DNA from 4 places in the Kitasatospora sp. NPDC002040 genome. Region 2 is predicted to be linked to each of the others. Evidence: riboswitches for the same ligand, from Rfam matches in the RefSeq annotation. Region 2 holds a riboswitch; each other region holds the start of a gene.

Region 1 (4,529 bases), on a different contig from region 2:
GGTCGGGCGGTGCGGCTGCTGATCGAGCATCAGCGGGCCGCCAAGCGGCTGAACGCCAAGCGGCAGGAGCGGCTGAACGCCGAGGTGGAGTGGCAGGGCGAGCTGCTCTGCGGGCTGCTCCGGCAGCCGCACCTGGTCACCTGGCCGCGCCTGTACGCACTGCTGCTGCGCGCGGACGGGGTGGACACCGCCGATCCGGCGGCGGTCCGCGGCTGGCTGGACGGCTTCCGGGAGCTGACGGCGGAGCAGCGGGCCGAGGCCTTCGGCGCCCTGACCGGGCTGGACGAGATCGACGCGGACGGCGGCTGGGGCCGGACCAGGCTGATCTCGATCGGGATGGCCACCGACGGCGCCCGGCTGCTGCTGGAGAACCGGCTGATGCAGCGCAGCTACCGCAACCTGGCCGGGCTGAACGCGCTCGGCCTGCCGATGCCGGACGAGCTCTCCGGCGACTTCGACGGCTTCGAGGCGGCCGTGGCCGAGGAGGCGCTCCGGCTGTGCGGCGAGTGGACCGTCCCCGGGCTGCCCGCGCTGCTGGTGCACGAGTACCCGGACCTGGCGCCCGAGCCGGGCACGGAGGAGATCGAGGCCTACCTGAGCGAGCAGGCCGCCGAGGAACAGGCCGCTGCCGAGCAGGCCGCCGAGGAACAGGACTGACGCGTCGGGCCCCACCGGAACCGGTGGGGCCCGCTCGGGTCAGGGGTTGACGCCGCGCTCGCGCAGCCAGTCCAGCGGGTCGACCGGGGTGGCGCCGCCGGGGCGGACCTCCAGGTGCAGGTGCGGGCCGGTGACGTTGCCGGTGGCGCCGACCTTGCCGAGCACCGTGCCGGGGGCGACCTCGCCCGAGGCGGTGGCGATCGAGGACAGGTGGCAGTACCAGATCTCGGTGCCGTCGGAGAGCGTCTCGATCACCCGGTAGCCGTACGCGCCGGACCAGCCGGCCGAGGTGACCGTGCCCGCGCCGACGGCGGTGACCGGGGTGCCGGTGGGGGCCGCGAAGTCCAGGCCGGTGTGCAGGTGGGACCAGTACGAGCCGGACTGGCCGTAGTGCGCGGTCAGTTCGTAGTTGGTGGTCGGCGGGGCGAAGGAGCCGTGCTGCTCGGCCCGCTCGGCCGCGGCCGCCTGGACGGCGCGCTTGGCCTCCGCCTCCTGCGCGGCGGCCAGCCGGGCGGACTCGTCCGCGGCGGTCCGCTGCCCGTCGGCCTGCTGCTGGATCCGGGCGGCGAGGGCCAGGCCCGGGTCGGCGGAGAGCGGGAACTGCTCCCCGGCCTGGTCGGCGGAGTCGGCGGCCGAGACGGCGGGCGGTACGGCCACCGGCGCGGCGGCGGCCGGGGTGGCCGCGAAGGCGGTGGCACCGAGCGCGGCGGTCATCGCGGTGACGCCGATCAGCGGGCCGCCGGAGCGGGGCTGACGGGGCATCCGGTGCCGGGCGGGGTCCGGGTGGTCCAGCAGCAGCTGGCTGCCCGAGTCGGTACGGGGGTGTGCCGGGGAGTGCGTCGACGCCACGGAGGCGCGCTCCTTTCCTTCCTTCGCGCCTACCGGGTTAGCTGACGGGTTCGGAGCAGGAAGGTCTCCTACGACCGGGTTGGGGCCCGGCCGATTCACCCCAAGGAACGGTGGTTCCCCGGCTCCCGGACCCCCGGTGAAGGCGGGGTCCTGAGGATTAGGCGACGGCGCACGGTGCCGTTCTGGTACGGCGTTGCCGACCGCGCTGCGTTATCAAACGTTAATCCTAGGAGCCCATGATTCCAAGCGGCTTGAGAGGTGCAGTCCACTTCTTCTGACGACCCGTGACCGGAATGCGGCTTCTGTCCGTTCACCCGGTGACTGTGCGCCACCACCGGTTGAGTATGCGTACTCAGGCGTGCGGCAAGGGAGTTGGAGATCCTCGGGGCATGAGCAATTCGATGAAGCCGCAGACCACCAACGCCTACTACCTGCAGGCGGTCCTCTCCTTCGCCCTGGCCACCGCGGCCCTGGCGATCGGGATCGCCTACCTCCCGGTCAGCCCCTGGATGCGCGGCTTCCTGGCGGTCGGCCTGCTCTACGAGATCACCTCGGCGTTCACGCTGGCCAAGGTGATCCGCGACCGCCAGGACGCCGGCCAGATCCACTCCCGGGTCGACCAGGCCCGCCTCGACAAGCTGCTCGCCGAGCACGACCCGTTCCGGGTGGACGGGATCTGAGCGGCGCCCGCAGCGGTCAGCCGGCCGCCCGCTTGGCGGCGTAGGTCTCCCCGCCGGCCGCCCAGTTCTCCAGCGCGACCTCCTCGATCACCACGGTGACCGCCGCCGGGCTCACCCCGGTGATCCGGACGTAGGTCTCGGTGAGCTCGCGGGCGATCTCGGCCCGCTGCTCCACGGTCCGACCGGCCAGCTGCTTGACGGTGATGAACGGCATGACGGCCCCTCGGGTTCGGTGCGGTGCGATCACCGGAACGCTATCCCACCGTCCCTTGACGGCTAAGGCTATTAGCCTTAGCTTTATGGCTATGACGCAGACCTTCACCACCCAGTACCTCGATCTCCCCGCCGGCCGCCTGGCCTACGACGACACCGCCACCGAGACCGGCCTGCCGGTCGTGCTGCTCCCCGGGATGCTCGACTCCCGGGTGGTCTACCGGCACCTGCGCCCGCTGCTGACCGCGGCCGGCCACCGGGTGATCACGCTGGACCTGCGCGGCTTCGGCGAGTCCTCGATCGCCTGGGACGACTACTCCCCCGCCGCGATCACCGAGGACACCCTGGCCCTGCTCGACCACCTCGGCATCGAGCGGGCCGCGCTGGTCGGCAACTCCTACACCGGCGCCACCGTGGTCCGGGCCGCCGGGCTCGCTCCGGAGCGGGTCGCGGGCATCGCCCTGATCGACGCCTTCATCGAGAACCTGCCGCCGACCGCGGTCCAGCGCGCCCTGTTCAAGGTGCTCGGCTCCGCCCTGGTGCACTTCCCCGCCGTCTGGGGCACCTACCTCGGCAAGGCCTACCCGACCGCCCGGCCGGCCGACTTCGAGGAGTACCGCACCGCCGCCGTCGCCGCGCTGCGCACCCCGGGCCGCAAGGCCGCCACCCGGGCGTACGCCACCGGGGACTCCGCCCCGACCGGCTGGAGCGCCGAGGTGCGCTGCCCGGCCCTGGTCCTGATGGGCGAGAAGGACCCCGACTTCCCCGACCCGGCCGCGGTGGCCGACCGCCAGACGGCCGCGCTGAAGGCCCGTAAGGTGATGATCGACGGTGCCGGGCACTACCCGATGGCGGAGTTCCCGCAGGCCACCGCCGACGCCCTGATCCCCTTCCTGCACGAGGTCGCCTGATGCCCAGGGCCGGACTCTCCCCCGCCGCCGTGGTCGACCACGCCCTGGAGCTGATCGACGGCCAGGGCCCGGAGGGCCTGACCCTGGCCGCCGTGGCCGCCCGGGCGGGTGTCGCCACCCCCTCGCTCTACAAGCACGTCACCGGCGGCCTGACCGAGCTGCGCCGGCTGATCGCCGTCCGGGTCACCGAGGAACTGGCCGAGCGGCTGGCCGAGTCGGTCCTCGGCCGCAGCCGGGACGAGGCGATGACCGCCCTGCTGAACGCCTACCTGGACTACGCCGAGCGCTACCCGCGCCGGTACGCCGCACTGCCGCAGGCCCCCGACCCGGACCAGGACCTGACCCGGGCCGCCGCCCGGCTGGTCGGGGTGATCGTCGCGGTGCTGGACGGCTACGGCCTGACCGGGTCGGAGGCGGTGCACGCCGCCCGGGCGGTCCGTTCGACGGCGCACGGTTTCGCCTCGCTGTCGGCGGGCGGGGCGTTCCAGCTCGGCGTGGATCTGACGGTGACCCGGGAGCGGCTGGTCCGGGTCATGGTGGAGGGCTTGCGGGCCTGGCCGGACCCGGAGTAAACCTCAGTTCGTCGGAACGGTATCCGTTCGGGTGGTTTTCGAGACCATTCCGTCGCCAAGCCCGTCCGACACTGGCAGCCTGCAGGCATCCCGCCTGTCACCAGCACGAAGGATGTGGGCAGATGACGCAGACCGCCCGGACGGCCCGTCCCGCCACCACCCTCATCCCCGGCCAGCGCGCCCCGCTCGCCGCCCCGGCCTCCGCCGCGCCGCCCCGGCCGCAGCCGGGCAGCGGCCGCCGCTTCCTGGAGGTCCTGTTCGGTGCCCGCTCGCTCCGGCCGGTCACCGCCGGAGGCCCGCAGTCGTACGGCGAGTGCGACGGGCAGTAGCAACGACCGGGCGGTGCGGGCAGCAGGGCCCGTTGGCCGTCGATAAAAGGTATGAACCGGACATCTGACGCTAGATTGGCCTGACGGAAGGTCAGCCCCGGCGGAGGACAGGTGCCCGCAGTCACCACGATGGCCCGGCGGTTTGCCGGGCGGCTGCGACGCGGGCCGGCCGGCCGGTGGTCCAGCCAGCTGCTGGACGGCGACCCGGCCGCCGAGAAGGCCGCGCTCGGCCTGCTCCTGGTCCTGGTCGGGCTGCTCGCCCTGTTCGCCATCTGCTTCCCCACCGGGTGTCCGCCCTCCGCGCTGGTCCTGCCGCTG
Region 2 (4,529 bases):
GTGGGGCACGGGGATCGTCCCCGTGCCCCACTCGCGCGTTCCGGCTCCCCCCGCCGGGGGAGGGGGTCCGCCCCGGGGACGAGGCGGCCGGGTCGGGCCCGGCGGGAGGATCGGTCCGTGCCCGCGAACCGGGCCGGAACCGAGGAGCTGTCAGATGTCCGTCCCCGCACCCCGCTGGGCCGTGGTCGCCGCCCACGCCGTCCCCCTGGTCACCCTGCCGTCCGGCCTCTGGCGGCTCGGTCTGGTGACCGGCTTCCCCGACTGGTACGGCGACCGGACCTGGGTGCTGCAGGCGGCGCCGTTCGTGCTGCTGCTCAGCCTGGTCTCGGAGGCGCTCGCGCTGCTCACCCTCGGCCTGGTCCGGCCCTGGGGCGAGGTGGTGCCCGGGTGGGTGCCGCTGCTCGGCGGGAGACGGGTGCCGGTCCTGGCGGCGGTCGTCCCGGCGGGGGTGGGGGCGGTCCTGGTCATGGTGGTCATCGGCGGCGCGACCGTCAACCAACTGCTGCAGCCGGCCGGGCCGGTGAGCGACCAGGGCGAGTCGATGCCGCACAGCGGCCCCGGGTTCTGGCTGCTGCTGGCCTGCTACCTGCCGCTGCTCGCCTGGGGCCCGCTGCTGGCGGCGGTCACCGTCGCGTACCACCGGCGCCGGCGCGGGGCGGGCCGGGCGGCCGTGGCTCAGTCGTCGGACGGGTCCGCGGGGAGGTCTGCGGGAAGGGTCGCGGGAAGGTCCGTGGACGGGTCGGCGGCCGGCGCCCCGGCCCGGCCGAGGGCGGCTTCGAGCTCGGCCACCCGCGCGTTCAGGCGCTGGACGTCCTGGACGGCGTCCAGGTAGTCGGCCTTGTGGCGCTTGGCGATATCGCTGAGGGTGTCGACCCGGTCGGCGAAGGCGTCCCGCTCGGTGGCGAGCGGCTGGACGGCGGTGTGGAAGACGGCTTCGGCGATCCAGTCCGCCCAGGCGTTGATGTGCTGGGTGCCGGTGGCGCCGCTCAGGTCGGCGTTCTGCAGACCCTGCAGCATGGCGGGCCGGATGGTCTCGGCGATGCGCTGGGCCCCGGTGGGCTGCTCGGTCATGGCTGGTCCTCGCGGTCGGCTGTCGGCAGGGAACTCCGGGACATGACCAACGGAACGAAGGCGCACATCGCCCGCCCAGGATATCGCCGCAGCGCACTGCCCCCGGAGCCGACCAGGTCTCCGGGGGCAGTGCGCTTACGGGCCGGGGGTGCGTCAGACGCGACCGGCGAAGTCCGGCGCCCAGTTGGCGATGGACTCGGTCTTCACACCGGCGCGCGGGTTGGCGGCCTCGACGTACTTGCCGTCGCCGATGTAGATCGCGACGTGGTAGACGCCGGAGTTGCTGCCGTTGTTCGACCAGAAGAGCAGGTCGCCGGTCTGGAGGTTGTCCAGCGAGACCCGGGTGGCGGCGTCCGCCTGGTCGTTGGCGACCCGCGGCAGCGAGATGCCGGCCTGGCGGAAGGCGGCCTGGGTCAGACCCGAGCAGTCCCAACCGCCGTTGCTGCTGCCGCCGTAGACGTAGGCCTGGCCGAGCTTGGACATCGCGAAGTTGATCGCGGCGGCCTTGCTGCCGGTGGCCGCCACCGTGGTGGCGGTGGTCGAGCCGGAGGCGGCCTTGGTGCTCTTGCCGCCGGTCTTGGCGGAGGAGCCGGTGGACGAGCCGGTGGAGGGCGAAGCCGGCGCCGGGGCGATCGGCTTCGGCGCGGGGGTGACGACGGTGGTGGTGCCGCCGAGGGCCAGCTGCTGGCCCGGGTAGATCATGTCCGGGCCCTCGGTCAGGATCGACCGGTTGAGCTCGTAGATCTTCTCCCAGCCGCCCTCGACGTTCTGGCTCTGGGCGATGGTGGACAGCCAGTCACCCGGCGCCACGGTGTAGCTCTTGGCCGCCGTGGTCGTGGTGGTCTGCTGCTCGGCCGCCTTCGGCGCCGGGGCGGCGGCCTTCGGGGTCTCGGCCTTGGGGGTGGTCGCCTTGGGGGTGGCGGCCTTCGCGGAGCTGTCCGAGGAGGTGTCGACCTGGGCGGCGCCGCCGCCCTTGGTCAGACCGGCCTTGACGGAGCAGACCGGCCAGGCGCCGGGGCCCTGGGAGGCGAGCACCTTCTCGGCTATCGAGATCTGCTGGCCCTTGGTGGCCTGGTTGGCCTGGGCGGCGTACTGGGTGCCACCGAACTCGGCCCAGGTGCTGGAGGTGAACTGGAGGCCGCCGTAGAAGCCGTTGCCGGTGTTGATGCTCCAGTCGCCGGTGGACTCGCACTGGGCGACCTTGTCCCAGGTGGAGACGGTGGCGGCGGAGGCGGAACCGGCCGCGAGGCCCGGGACCGAGAGGCCGATGCCGACCACGCCGGTCGCGGCGATCAGACGGCGGGTGCGCTTGGAGGCGCTGCTGGACAGCATGAAGATGCGTTCCTCTCCCACGCCTGCGAGGTGAGCTGTCGGATTCGGGCTGGAGTTGCCCGGCCGTGCTTGAGCACGGCTTCACCCCTAGCCGAAAATCGGTCAAATCGGACCAATCCCCGGCGACTTACCTGTGGTTCCCCCGCCCCTGCCATGGTGCGTACTGAGCTGCCTGTTCATCCGGTGGCAGGACTCGGCGTTCCGGATGGACGGGGTCCGTGTGGCCACGAACAGGGGAGCACATTAGGCAGGCTTAAGTTGAAACCGCAAACCTCTGTGATGTGGATCATGGTTTGTTCAGGGAACCTTCATGGACCGGAGGAGTGAATTCCAATGGTTGATTTCGATCGAATCTGATCAAAAGCCTTGCCGTTCAAGGGACTTGCCTATGCTTCAGGCGAGGCGGCCGCAGGCGCCGCCCGGGCGGAGAGGTGCGCGGCGGCATGCGGCACGCGAAGAGGCCCGAACCGGCCCCGGAAGGTAACGACTCGGCAAAGGCCGGGCGGAGAAAGGTACTCGGCTGGATCGCGGCCGGCACGGTGGTGGCCGCGGTCGGGGTGGAGGAGCTGGTCCGGCGCACCGGGGGCGCCCCTGACGGCCCCTCGGCTCTGCCGCCGCCCTCCGCCGAAGCTTCGCACTCGCACGGCACCGACGTCCCCTCGGCCTCGCCGTCGCCCTCGCCGTCGGAGTCCCCCCTGCCGACCCCGGCGCCGGCCCGCCCGTGGTCCGACCCGGCCGGGTGGGGCGGCAGCCTGCCGAGCCCGGCCGCCGCCGTCCGGATCTCCGACCACGTGCTGCTGGATGCCGATGTGTCGGTGGGGTCGTTGGTGGTCGAAGCATCCGGTTCGCTGACCTTCGCGGCCGACCGCTCGGTGGTGCTCAGCTCGGCGGGGAACGTCGAGGTGAAGGGCAGTCTGACGCTCGCTCCGACCGATGCCGTCCTGCACACCCTGCGCTTCCCGGCGGTCGACGAGCGACGCTTCCAGGGCGGTGGCATGACCCTGGTCCCGAGCGACACCGGCCTCTGGGTCACCGGCGCCGGCTACCTGCGGCTGGACGGCGCCGCCAGGACGGCCTGGGTCCGCGCCGCGGGCCCGCTGAAGGCGGGCGACACCACCATCGCCCTCGCCGCCGCGCCGACCGGCTGGCGCCCCGGCGACGAGCTCGCCGTCACCCCGACCGGAGCCCCCAACGCCGAGGGCTTCTCGGAGCGGTACGACCTGCGCACCATCGCCGCCGTCAGCGGCAGCACCGTCACGCTGGACGGCCCGCTCAAGTACCCGCACCCCCGGGTGGCCACCGGAGGGGGCGTCACGGTCGGGGCCGAGGTGCTGAATTTGACCCGTAATGTCCGAATCGAGGGGACGGAGAAGGGCCGGGCCCACGTCCACCTGACCAGCTCCCGGAAGTCCGACGTCCGGCACGCCGCGCTGCGCTGGCTCGGGCCGCGCGCCCCGGGCAAGGACCAGTGGAACGGCAAGGCCGTCACCGAGCCGGTGCTCGGCCGGTACGGGCTGCACTTCCACATGCTCGCCGACAGCAGCCGGGGCACCGTGGTCGAGGGCGTCGTGGTCCGCGACACCGGCAGCCACGCCTTCGTCCCGCACGCCAGCCACGGCATCACCTTCCGCAGCTGCATCAGCCACCAGACCTGGGAGGACGCCTACTGGTGGGACGGGCCGCTGGACACCAGGACCCCGCAGGGCCCGTCCGACGACATCACCTACGACTCCTGCGTCGCCTCCCGGACCCTCTTCGACCCCAACCCGCGCGGCTACCGGCTGACCGGCTTCAGCCTCGGCGCCGGCACCGGCGGGGTGGCACGGGACTGCGTCGCGGTCGGGGTCCAGGGCGCGAACGGCGCCTCCGGCTACCACTGGCCGGAGACCAGCGAGGGCGTCTGGACCTTCGAGCGATGCCTGGCCCACAACAACCTGGAGAACGGCATCTTCGTCTGGCTGAACGCCCAACACCACCACGTGGTCGGGCAGTTCGTGGCCTACCACAACGGCGGCTGGGGCATCGAGCACGGCGCCTACCTGAACGACTTCGACTACACCGGCAGCGTCCTCTACGGCAACGCGGCCGGGGGAGTGGCCCTGCACGCGCTCGGGCGGGACAAGGGG
Region 3 (4,529 bases), on a different contig from region 2:
GGAGCTGCTCGGCACGGCGGAGCTGGACCACTGCATCTGGCCCTGGGACTTCGAGACGCACGACCGGGGCGGGATCAACTGCCAGCGCCAGCAGGCCAGGTACCTGGCCCTCGACGGCAATCCGGTGGCCGCAGGCCGGGACTGGGACCAGGCCCTCCGCGCGCTCGGCTGGACCCGCAGCGCCGATCGGGGCGGCTCCGGCGACGTCTGGATGCTCCGGCAGGACTACCTCGACCGGCTGGAGCGCGACTGCCTGCTGGTCACCTTCGTCCGGGACGAGGCCGGGCTGTCCGAGCTCGACAACGAGCTGCGGCTGGAGGGGACCAGCCAGTACCGGCGCGACGTGCGGAAGTTCGACGGGCTGGACGCCGCCCGGCGAGCGCTGGCGGCCGGCCGTCCGGTGGTCGAACTCTCGTTGCTCCGCACCTACTACAGCGACGGGCGGCCGATCGGGCCGCCGTACTGAGCGGGTCAGGCCTGGACGGCGGTCCCGACCGGTCGGCGCTGGGCCGGGACGGTGTCGGTGACGACCTCGCCGATGGCGTCGCCGATCTGGGCCAGCAGCTCGGCCAGCGGGGCCAGGTGGTCCGGGAGTTCGGCCAGCGCGAGGATGCGTTCGCCACCGGGGCCGGTGATGCAGAACAGGTCGATCGGCCCGAGGTGCTCGGCGGCGGTGGCCACCAGGGCGGCCACGTCACTGGGCTGCCGGGCGTCGCCGCTGACGCCGACCACGGGGCAGCCGGGCCGGTCGAGTTCGGTGGCGAGGTCCTCCGCGACACCGGGGTGCTGGTCGGCGATCAGCATGCCGGCCGCTCCGGCCGCCGAGAAGCGGCGGGCCAGGTCGACGCCTGAACCGCCTTCGAGTACCGCGATGACCACCACTGCCCCGGCTACCCGCATGGCCTGCTCCTCCTTGAGCGCTACGCCCGGTGGAGCACGCCGCACCGGCGTCCACCGAGACCGTATCGGAGGATCGTAAGCACGAGCCGATCCTCCGCAAGGGCATTTACCCGCCAGGTGACCAGGCTCACGCATACTTCCGCAGGTGCATCCGCGGGTTACGGTTCAGGACATGCCGGACACGCACCGAACCGCCCAGCCGGAACTCTTCACCTGGGAGTTCGCCGCCGACCCCTATCCCGCGTACGCCTGGCTGCGCGAGCACGCTCCGGTGCACCGCACCACGCTGCCCAGCGGGGTGGAGGCCTGGCTGGTCACCCGGTACGCGGACGCCCGGCAGGCACTGGCGGACGGGCGGCTCTCGAAGAACCCAGCGCACCACAGCGGACAGGCCCACAAGACCGGCCGGGTCGGCATCCCGGGGGAGCGGCAGGCCGATCTGATGACGCATCTGCTGAACATCGACCCGCCGGACCACACCCGGCTGCGCCGGCTGGTGTCGAAGGCGTTCACCCCCCGCCGGGTGGCCGAGTTCGAGCCGAGGGTGCAGCAGCTGACCGACCGCCTGATCGACGACTTCGCGCAGCGCGGCTCGGCCGACCTGATCCACGAGTTCGCCTTCCCGCTGCCCATCTACGCGATCTGCGACCTGCTCGGCGTGCCGCCGGAGGACCAGGACGACCTGCGCGACTGGGCCGGGGCGATGATCCGTCACCACGGCGGCCAGCGCGGCGGGGTGGGCCGGGCGGTGAAGAAGATCAGGACGTACCTGCTGGAGCTGATCCACCGGAAGCGGGCCGATCTCGGCGACGACCTGATCTCGGGGCTGATCCGGGCCAGTGACCACGGTGAGCACCTGACCGAGAACGAGGCCGCCGCGATGGCCTTCATCCTGCTGTTCGCCGGCTTCGAGACCACCATCAACCTGATCGGCAACGGGACCTACGCGCTGCTCCGCAACCCGGCCCAGCGGGCGCTGCTGCAGGAGTCGGTGCAGCGCGGCGAGAAGGAGCTGCTGGCCACGGCAGTGGAGGAACTGCTGCGCTACGACGGTCCGGTGGAGCTGGCCACCTGGCGGTTCGCGACCCACCCGCTGAGCATCGGCGGGGTGGACATCCCGGTCGGCGACCCGGTGCTGGTGGTGCTGGCCGCGGCCGACCGCGACCCGGCCAGGTTCGCCGGGGAGAACACCCTGGACCTGGCGCGCAAGGACAACCCGCACCTCGGATTCGGTCACGGCATCCACTACTGCATCGGTGCGCCGCTCGCCCGGATGGAGGGTCAATTCGCCCTCGCCACGCTGCTGACCAGGCTGCCGGACCTGCAACTTGCCGCCGATCCGGCCGAGCTGCGCTGGCGGGGCGGCCTGATCATGCGCGGGCTGCGGGAGTTGCCGGTGTCGTTCACCCCGGAGAACTGACGGCGTGTCGGTCAGATCTGATCGGGCGTGATCTGAGTACGCATCAATCCGGACATACCAGTATGGTTTGTGGACGTCCCGCTGCGCAGCGTGATTTATGTGTGATCTGTTCGACATAAGCTTGTGATCCATCTGGTCATCTGCTTACTCTCCCTGGTGTTCGCAGCTGCGAACCCCGTGCGCGGAACGCCGAATCCTGCCCGCCGCGCTGCCGGGACACCGACCAGACCCTTGGGCAGGGGCGGGGGACCCACGTAATTCGCCGTCCCCCACGGCTTGGGGTGAAGCCGCCAGCGATGGCGGCCGGGCCACCTCCCGGTCCGAACCCGACAGCTCACCTCGCAGGCGTGCGGAGAGGGACTTCTTCATGCTCTTCACCGGTTCGGGCCGTCATCGTCGTCGTACGCAGGCCGAGAAGGTCATCGCCGTCGCGGGAGTTGCAGGCGTCGGCCTCGCGCTGCCGCTGCTGAGCGCCACCGGCGCCCACGCCGCCCCGGTCGACACCTGGGACAAGGTCGCCCAGTGCGAGAGCGGCGGCAACTGGAGCATCAACACCGGCAACGGCTTCTACGGCGGGCTCCAGTTCACCCCGAGCACCTGGAAGGCCTTCGGCGGCCAGTCCTACGCCGCGCAGGCCAACCAGGCCAGCAAGGGCCAGCAGATCGCCGTCGCCGAGAAGGTGCTCGCCTCGCAGGGCCCCGGCGCCTGGCCGGTCTGCTCCGTCAAGGCCGGTCTGACCAAGGGCGGTTCGCCCGCCCAGGTCGACACCTCGGCGGGCAAGGCCTCGCGCTCGGAGACCCGGGCCGCCGCCCCGAAGGCGGAGACCAAGGCCGCCCCGAAGCAGCAGGCGGCGCCGAAGCCGGCCACCCCCAAGGCGGCCGCGCCGACCGTCAGCGCGCCGAAGCACGCGGCGCCGAAGGCACCCGCCGCCACCGGCGGATACACCGTCAAGTCCGGTGACACCCTCTCCGGCATCGCCGCCGCCCAGGGGCTGGACTGGCACCAGGTCTACCAGGCGAACACGGCCGTGATCGGCGGCGACCCGGACCTGATCCTGCCGGGCCAGGTGCTCAAGCTCGGCTGACCGGGCCGCACCGATCCACGACACACCGTCAGCGCGGGGCCGCACCGGCTCGTTCCGGTTCGGCCCCGTTCGCGGTCATTCAGGTGAACTACCGGTGAGTAGCCGGGCCACACGGTGAGACAGGACCAAGGTCAGCGTGGTCCCGGGCCGAGGTGCGGTTAGGCTCTGGTCGTAAACGACAACACATCCCGCTTCCGCCAAGGAGATGCCTCGTGCCGTCCATTGATGTCGTCGTAGCCCGCGAGATCCTCGATTCCCGCGGCAACCCCACGGTCGAGGTCGAGGTCGGTCTCGACGACGGCAGCACCGGCCGTGCCGCCGTTCCGTCCGGCGCCTCCACCGGTGCCTTCGAGGCTCTCGAGCTGCGCGACGGCGACAAGAACCGCTACTTCGGCAAGGGTGTCGAGAAGGCCGTCCTCGCCGTCATCGAGCAGATCGGCCCGGAGCTGGTCGGCTACGACGCCACCGAGCAGCGCCTGATCGACCAGGCCATGCTCGACCTGGACGCCACCCCGGACAAGTCCTCGCTCGGCGCCAACGCGATCCTCGGCGTCTCCCTCGCCGTGGCGCACGCCGCCTCCGAGGCCAGCGACCTGCCGCTGTTCCGCTACCTCGGCGGCCCGAACGCGCACGTGCTGCCCGTCCCGATGATGAACATCCTCAACGGTGGGTCGCACGCCGACTCCAACGTCGACATCCAGGAGTTCATGATCGCGCCGATCGGCGCGGAGTCCTTCTCCGAGGCCGTCCGCTGGGGCGTCGAGGTCTACCACACGCTCAAGGGCGTGCTGAAGGAGCGCGGCCTCTCCACCGGTCTGGGCGACGAGGGCGGCTTCGCGCCGAACCTCGACTCCAACCGCGAGGCCCTCGACCTCATCGTCGAGGCCATCAAGAAGGCCGGCTACACCCCGGGCAAGGACGTCGCGCTCGCGCTGGACGTCGCTGCCTCCGAGTTCTTCAAGGACGGCGCCTACCAGTTCGAGGGCAAGGCGCTCTCCTCCGCCGAGCTGATCGCGTACTACGCCGAGCTGGTCGCCGCGTACCCGCTGGTCTCGATCGAGGACCCGCTGGACGAGTCCGACTGGGACGGCTGGAAGGCCATGACCGTCGAGCTGGGCGACAAGG
Region 4 (4,529 bases), on a different contig from region 2:
TCATGGCTACCGATGAGTGCGACCTTCGTCATGGCTGGATGCTACTCCTGCAGGCAGTCGGAGCCCAGCCACGTGCCCGTTGCGTGCCCGGTCCGCCAGCTAGCCCCGGGGAACCACAGGGAATCATGGCGACGAACTCGCTCCCCTGCTAGTCAGAGAGTGCGCTGCTCAAGGGCCAGGTGGTGGCTACGTCTTCCAAACTGGTCACGCGAGTTCGATTCTCGTCACCCGCTCCACCCACTTCGGCCCCGGGCCGGCGACCAAGTCGCCGGCCCGGGGCCGAAGTCGTCTGTGCGGCAGGGCGGGTACGCCTTCGGCCCCCGGATCGGTGATCCGGGGGCCGAAGGCGTCTGAGACGGGGTCAGACCGTTACAGGCTCACGCCGTGGGCGCGGAGGTACGCGACCGGGTCGATGTCGGAGCCGTAGGACGGGCCGGTGCGGACCTCGAAGTGCAGGTGCGGGCCGGTCACGTTGCCGGTGGCGCCGGAGAGGCCCAGCTGCTGGCCGGCCGAGACGGACTGGCCGACCGAGACGGAGATCGAGGAGAGGTGGGCGTACTCGGAGTACTTGCCGTCGGCGTGCTTGACGACGACCTCGTTGCCGTAGGACCCGCCGTTGCCGGCCGAGACCACGGTGCCGGCGGTGATGGCCTTGACGCTGGTGCCGGTCGAGGCGCGGAAGTCGACACCGGTGTGGTAGCCGCTGGACCAGGAGGAACCGGAGGCGTGGTACGCGGTGGAGGTGCCGCCGCTGACCGGGGCGACGTAACCGCCGGTGGCCACGGTGGCCGGCTTGGCGGCGGCGGTGCTCGGCGCGGTGGTGGCCGGCTTGGCCTTGGGGGCCTCGACGGCCTTCGGGGCGACGGCCGACTTGGAGCGGGACGCCTTGGTGGAGGTGTCCGCGGTGGAGTTGGTGGAGGGCTTGGTCTCGGCCTTGGGGGCCTCGGCGGCCTTCGGCGCGACGGCGGCCGCGGCCTTGCCGGAGAGCGAGAGCTGCTGGCCCGGGAAGATCAGGTTCGGGTTGCCGCCGACCACGCTGCGGTTGTCCTGGTAGAGCTTCTCCCAGCCGCCGTCGACCTGCTGGGCCGTGGCGATCTTCGAGAGGGTGTCGCCGCCGACGACCTTGTACTGGCTCGCCGCCGGGGTGGCGTCCGCGACCGGGGCCACGGCCGGGGTCTCGGTGGCGGTCTCGGTGGCGAGAGTGCTCGCGGCAGCCGGGGCGGCCTGCGGTGCGACGGCGGTGGCGTGGCCCTGGTGGGCGCTGGCGGCGGCCACCGGAAGCGCGAAGGTGGCGCCGAGGACGCCGGTCGCGACGGCGATCCGGGTCAGGTGGGACAGCTGGACGCGACGGTGCTTGCCCTGTGCGGACATGGGTGGTCCTCTCCGACGCCTACGAGGTGAGCTGTCGGGTTCGGGCTGGAGTTGCCCGGCCGCAGGAATGCGGCTTCACCCCAAGCCGGACCGGTCACACCGGTTCGGCGACTTACCTTGGGTCCCCCGCTCCTGCCATGCGTGCCTTGTTCGAGGCGCCGGGCGGCGGCAGGACTCGGCGTTCCGCCCGGTTGAGCCCGTCCGGTCGTTCACCGGACAGGCCTCGAATAGAAGCCGATCCTCCGCTTGCTGGCAAGCCCCGGTTGAACGGTCAATAAGGATGATCAGGGACGAAGGTCACGCTCCGGACGGGACCTGGGCCTCTGGGGGCCCGATTCGCTGACGCTTCGTCCCCGGCCCGCCCACGGAGGGTGGCGGAAATCGCCGTGCGTACCCGCTCGATCCCGCTCCGCCAACCTTCACCGTGACACCGCTCACGTCGGGCCGATACGCTCGCGGCGTTCGAGCATCGAGAGCCGCTGTTCGAAGTGCTGCGAAGCGAGGAGACCCGTCTGTGCGCCCCGAGGAGCGGCTGGCCGTGGTCCAGCGCGGTGTGGTCCGCGAGATGGCCGGGCTGGGTCAGGAGTTCACGGTGGACGGTGCGGTGGTGCGCGGACCAGGCACCACGGCGGTGGCGTTCCGCGAGCACACCGAGCCCGGCACCGGCGGCCACCTCGACCTCGGCTACGTGCTGCACCTCGGCCGGGGCGACGCCCCGGTGATCTGGGACTGTGCAGCCGGCGTAGGCGGCACCGAGGTGGAGCAGCTCGACAGCGCGGTCAGGATGTGGGCCGGGACCACGGCGACCACCGTGGTCGGGCTGCTCGGCGGCAGCGGTGCGCACTGCTCCACGCCCGACTTCCCCGGCTGGCACGTGGTGCAGGGCCCGGCCGCCGTCTTCGGAGCCGACACCGGCCCGCTGACCGACTGGCTCGCCGGGCGCGAACTGACCCCGGTGCTGACCGCCGCCGAGCTGCCGGAGCTGACCGACCGCCAGGTGAACGGCGTGAAGCTGTTCTTCGGCGGCAAGACCGGCCATGACGTCGCCGAGGTCCGGGTCAACGGCGCGGTGTGCCAGGCGGCTTCGGCGGCCCTGCGGGCGCAGGACTGGCCGCGCGGCGAACGGCTGCGCTGGGCCCGGCTGTTCCTGCTGATGGTCGCCGAGCACCCCGGTGCCGTGGCCCCGCCGCAGGCCGAACCCGTGCCACCGCGTGGACGGTTGGGTCGCTGGTGGCGGGGCCGTCGCTAGCGGACCGGAAGGCCCGAACGGCGCTGACGGATCAGCTGGCGACCGAGGAGATGGTCTGCGCGAGCTGGCTGAGGAAGTCCTGGATCGGCTTGGCCGCCGTGGACTGGCTCAGCATGAAACCGAAGAGCGCGGCGATGATCGCATGGCTCGTCTTCAACTGCTTGTTGCGGATGAAGATGATGACGATGATCCCGAACAGGACCAGGGCAGAGACGGAGAAGGCCACCCGGACTCACTTCCTCATTCTTTCGTAGCGAGGCTTCGTGGCGGGCCCAATCCCCCGAGACCCCCGAGAACCGACCGTCCCACCCGGACTCAGTGTGGTCGTTCGTGCGGACTGCGTAAAGGACTTGCCGGAAGGCAGCCGCGAAGATCCTGCGATGTGAGACGAATTTCCGCCGACCGAGACGATAGCCCAGCCGAGCTGACGGTCCGTCGGACGGGTGCCCCCAACTGGAAGTTGACCGTTCCCGTGCTGGTGGGGGCCGACCTAGATCCACTCCGCCCGGCGGCGATCAGGAATGGCCGAAGACCGGCGCACCGACTTGACACACACCGGCCACCGGACCGTCACCCGCGCCAGAGCAGCAGCACCGCGCGGTCGTCGTTCACGTCCTTGGCCACCGACTCGATCAGCTTCACCGCCGAGCCCCGGCCGCCGTGTTGGGAGAACGCGGCGCCGCCGACCAGCCGGTCCGCCTCGCCCATCAGCCGGTCCATCCCCTCGGTCAGGTCCCGGCCCGGGATCTCCACCATGCCGTCGGTGCAGAGCATCAGCACATCGCCCCGGTCCAGCCGGCCGCGCACCGCCTCGAACACCGCGCCGTCGTACACCCCGAGCAGCGCGCCCTCGGTGGACTCCTTGACCTCCCAGCAGCCGGTGCCGGCGTGCCGCTGCATCCCGGGCAGGTGTCCGGCCGAGAACAGCTCGTACTCCCCGGTGTCCAGATCCAGCACCAGGTGGACCGCGGTGGCGAAGCCCTCCTCCCAGTCCTGCCGGAGCAGGTAGCCGTTGGCGGCGGGCAGGAACTGCTGGGCGGGCAGCGAGCCGAGCAGGCCGCCGAAGGCGCCGGAGAGCAGCAGCGCCCGGGAGCCCGCGTCCATCCCCTTGCCGGAGACGTCCGCCAGCACCACCTCCAGGGTGCGGCGGCCCGGGCCGGTCCTGGCCGCGACCACGAAGTCGCCGGAGAAGGACTGGCCACCGGCCGGGCGGAGCGCCATGTCGGCGGACCAGTCCTCGGGCAGCGCGGGCACCCGGCTCTGCACCCGCAGCCGCTCGCGCAGGTCGAACAGCATCGAGCCGCCGCCCCGCCAGGGCACCCCGACCCGGCTGCGGAACTGGGCCAGCAGCAGCCCGGCCACCCCGACCGCGCCGACCACCAGGGCGGCGCCGGGGGTGACGCCGTAGACATAGGTGTCGGGGCTGGTGCTGGCGACCCGCTCGCCGGTGTGGATCAGCGACTCGACCGACAGGCCGAGCGCGGCCGCCGCGTAGAGCAGCACCAGGGTGCCGGGCCGCAGCAGCAGGGCACCGGCCAGGATCGGCAGCACCAGCGCGGTGGGCGGCGCCCAGGCCGGGATCAGCACGTTCAGCAGGACCAGCAGCGGGACGGCCGCGAACAGCACCGCGAAGGCGAGCCAGTCGGAGGCGTCGCCGCGGAAGTAGTCCACCCCGGTCCGGCGCAGCACTCGGCGGACCCGGTAGAGCCTGCTGCGCAACCGGGCCGTCCACGGGGTGTCGGCCGCCTGCGCGCCCGGGCCCGTCTCAGTCGGCCGGGGCGTCGCGCCCGGCGTGCTGCCAGCCATGGCCTCTGACCTTATCCACCGCTGTGGCCCGCCGTCGACGGTTGGGGCGCCGCCGGGCGCACGCGCGTGCACCGGCCCGGCGGGTTTCGGCCGCCGGAGCCGC

Evidence for each region. A riboswitch is a leader RNA that binds a small molecule or an ion and turns the genes downstream of it on or off. The one in region 2 is predicted to bind cyclic di-AMP.
Region 1: another riboswitch for cyclic di-AMP. It lies ahead of ABT118_RS29350 (M23 family metallopeptidase); the one in region 2 lies ahead of ABT118_RS27905 (transglycosylase family protein).
Region 3: another riboswitch for cyclic di-AMP. It lies ahead of ABT118_RS10985 (transglycosylase family protein); the one in region 2 lies ahead of ABT118_RS27905 (transglycosylase family protein).
Region 4: another riboswitch for cyclic di-AMP. It lies ahead of ABT118_RS15005 (M23 family metallopeptidase); the one in region 2 lies ahead of ABT118_RS27905 (transglycosylase family protein).

Annotation. Positions count from the first base shown of each region.
Region 1 covers NZ_JBEOXV010000021.1:50,057-54,585, reverse strand. Annotated here, with positions in the region: gene ABT118_RS29355 (hypothetical protein) at 1-657, shown strand, start outside; gene ABT118_RS29350 (M23 family metallopeptidase) at 697-1,506, opposite strand; cyclic di-AMP (ydaO/yuaA leader) riboswitch at 1,519-1,680, opposite strand; gene ABT118_RS29345 (YiaA/YiaB family inner membrane protein) at 1,896-2,186, shown strand; gene ABT118_RS29340 (tautomerase family protein) at 2,203-2,433, opposite strand; gene ABT118_RS29335 (alpha/beta fold hydrolase) at 2,486-3,310, shown strand; gene ABT118_RS29330 (TetR/AcrR family transcriptional regulator) at 3,310-3,882, shown strand; gene ABT118_RS29325 (hypothetical protein) at 4,005-4,211, shown strand; gene ABT118_RS29320 (PP2C family protein-serine/threonine phosphatase) at 4,323-4,529, shown strand, end outside.
Region 2 covers NZ_JBEOXV010000018.1:16,565-21,093, reverse strand. Annotated here, with positions in the region: partial or broken gene ABT118_RS27910 (hypothetical protein) at 155-661, shown strand; gene ABT118_RS32785 (hypothetical protein) at 676-1,071, opposite strand; gene ABT118_RS27905 (transglycosylase family protein) at 1,225-2,424, opposite strand; cyclic di-AMP (ydaO/yuaA leader) riboswitch at 2,409-2,574, opposite strand; gene ABT118_RS27900 (hypothetical protein) at 2,847-4,529, shown strand, end outside.
Region 3 covers NZ_JBEOXV010000003.1:153,454-157,982, forward strand. Annotated here, with positions in the region: gene ABT118_RS10970 (hypothetical protein) at 1-466, shown strand, start outside; gene ABT118_RS10975 (SDR family NAD(P)-dependent oxidoreductase) at 472-900, opposite strand; gene ABT118_RS10980 (cytochrome P450 family protein) at 1,073-2,320, shown strand; cyclic di-AMP (ydaO/yuaA leader) riboswitch at 2,532-2,682, shown strand; gene ABT118_RS10985 (transglycosylase family protein) at 2,688-3,404, shown strand; gene eno (phosphopyruvate hydratase) at 3,617-4,529, shown strand, end outside.
Region 4 covers NZ_JBEOXV010000004.1:415,905-420,433, forward strand. Annotated here, with positions in the region: gene ABT118_RS15000 (TIR domain-containing protein) at 1-32, opposite strand, end outside; gene ABT118_RS15005 (M23 family metallopeptidase) at 370-1,371, opposite strand; cyclic di-AMP (ydaO/yuaA leader) riboswitch at 1,375-1,527, opposite strand; gene ABT118_RS15010 (DUF6348 family protein) at 1,886-2,620, shown strand; gene ABT118_RS15015 (hypothetical protein) at 2,652-2,846, opposite strand; gene ABT118_RS15020 (PP2C family protein-serine/threonine phosphatase) at 3,191-4,339, opposite strand.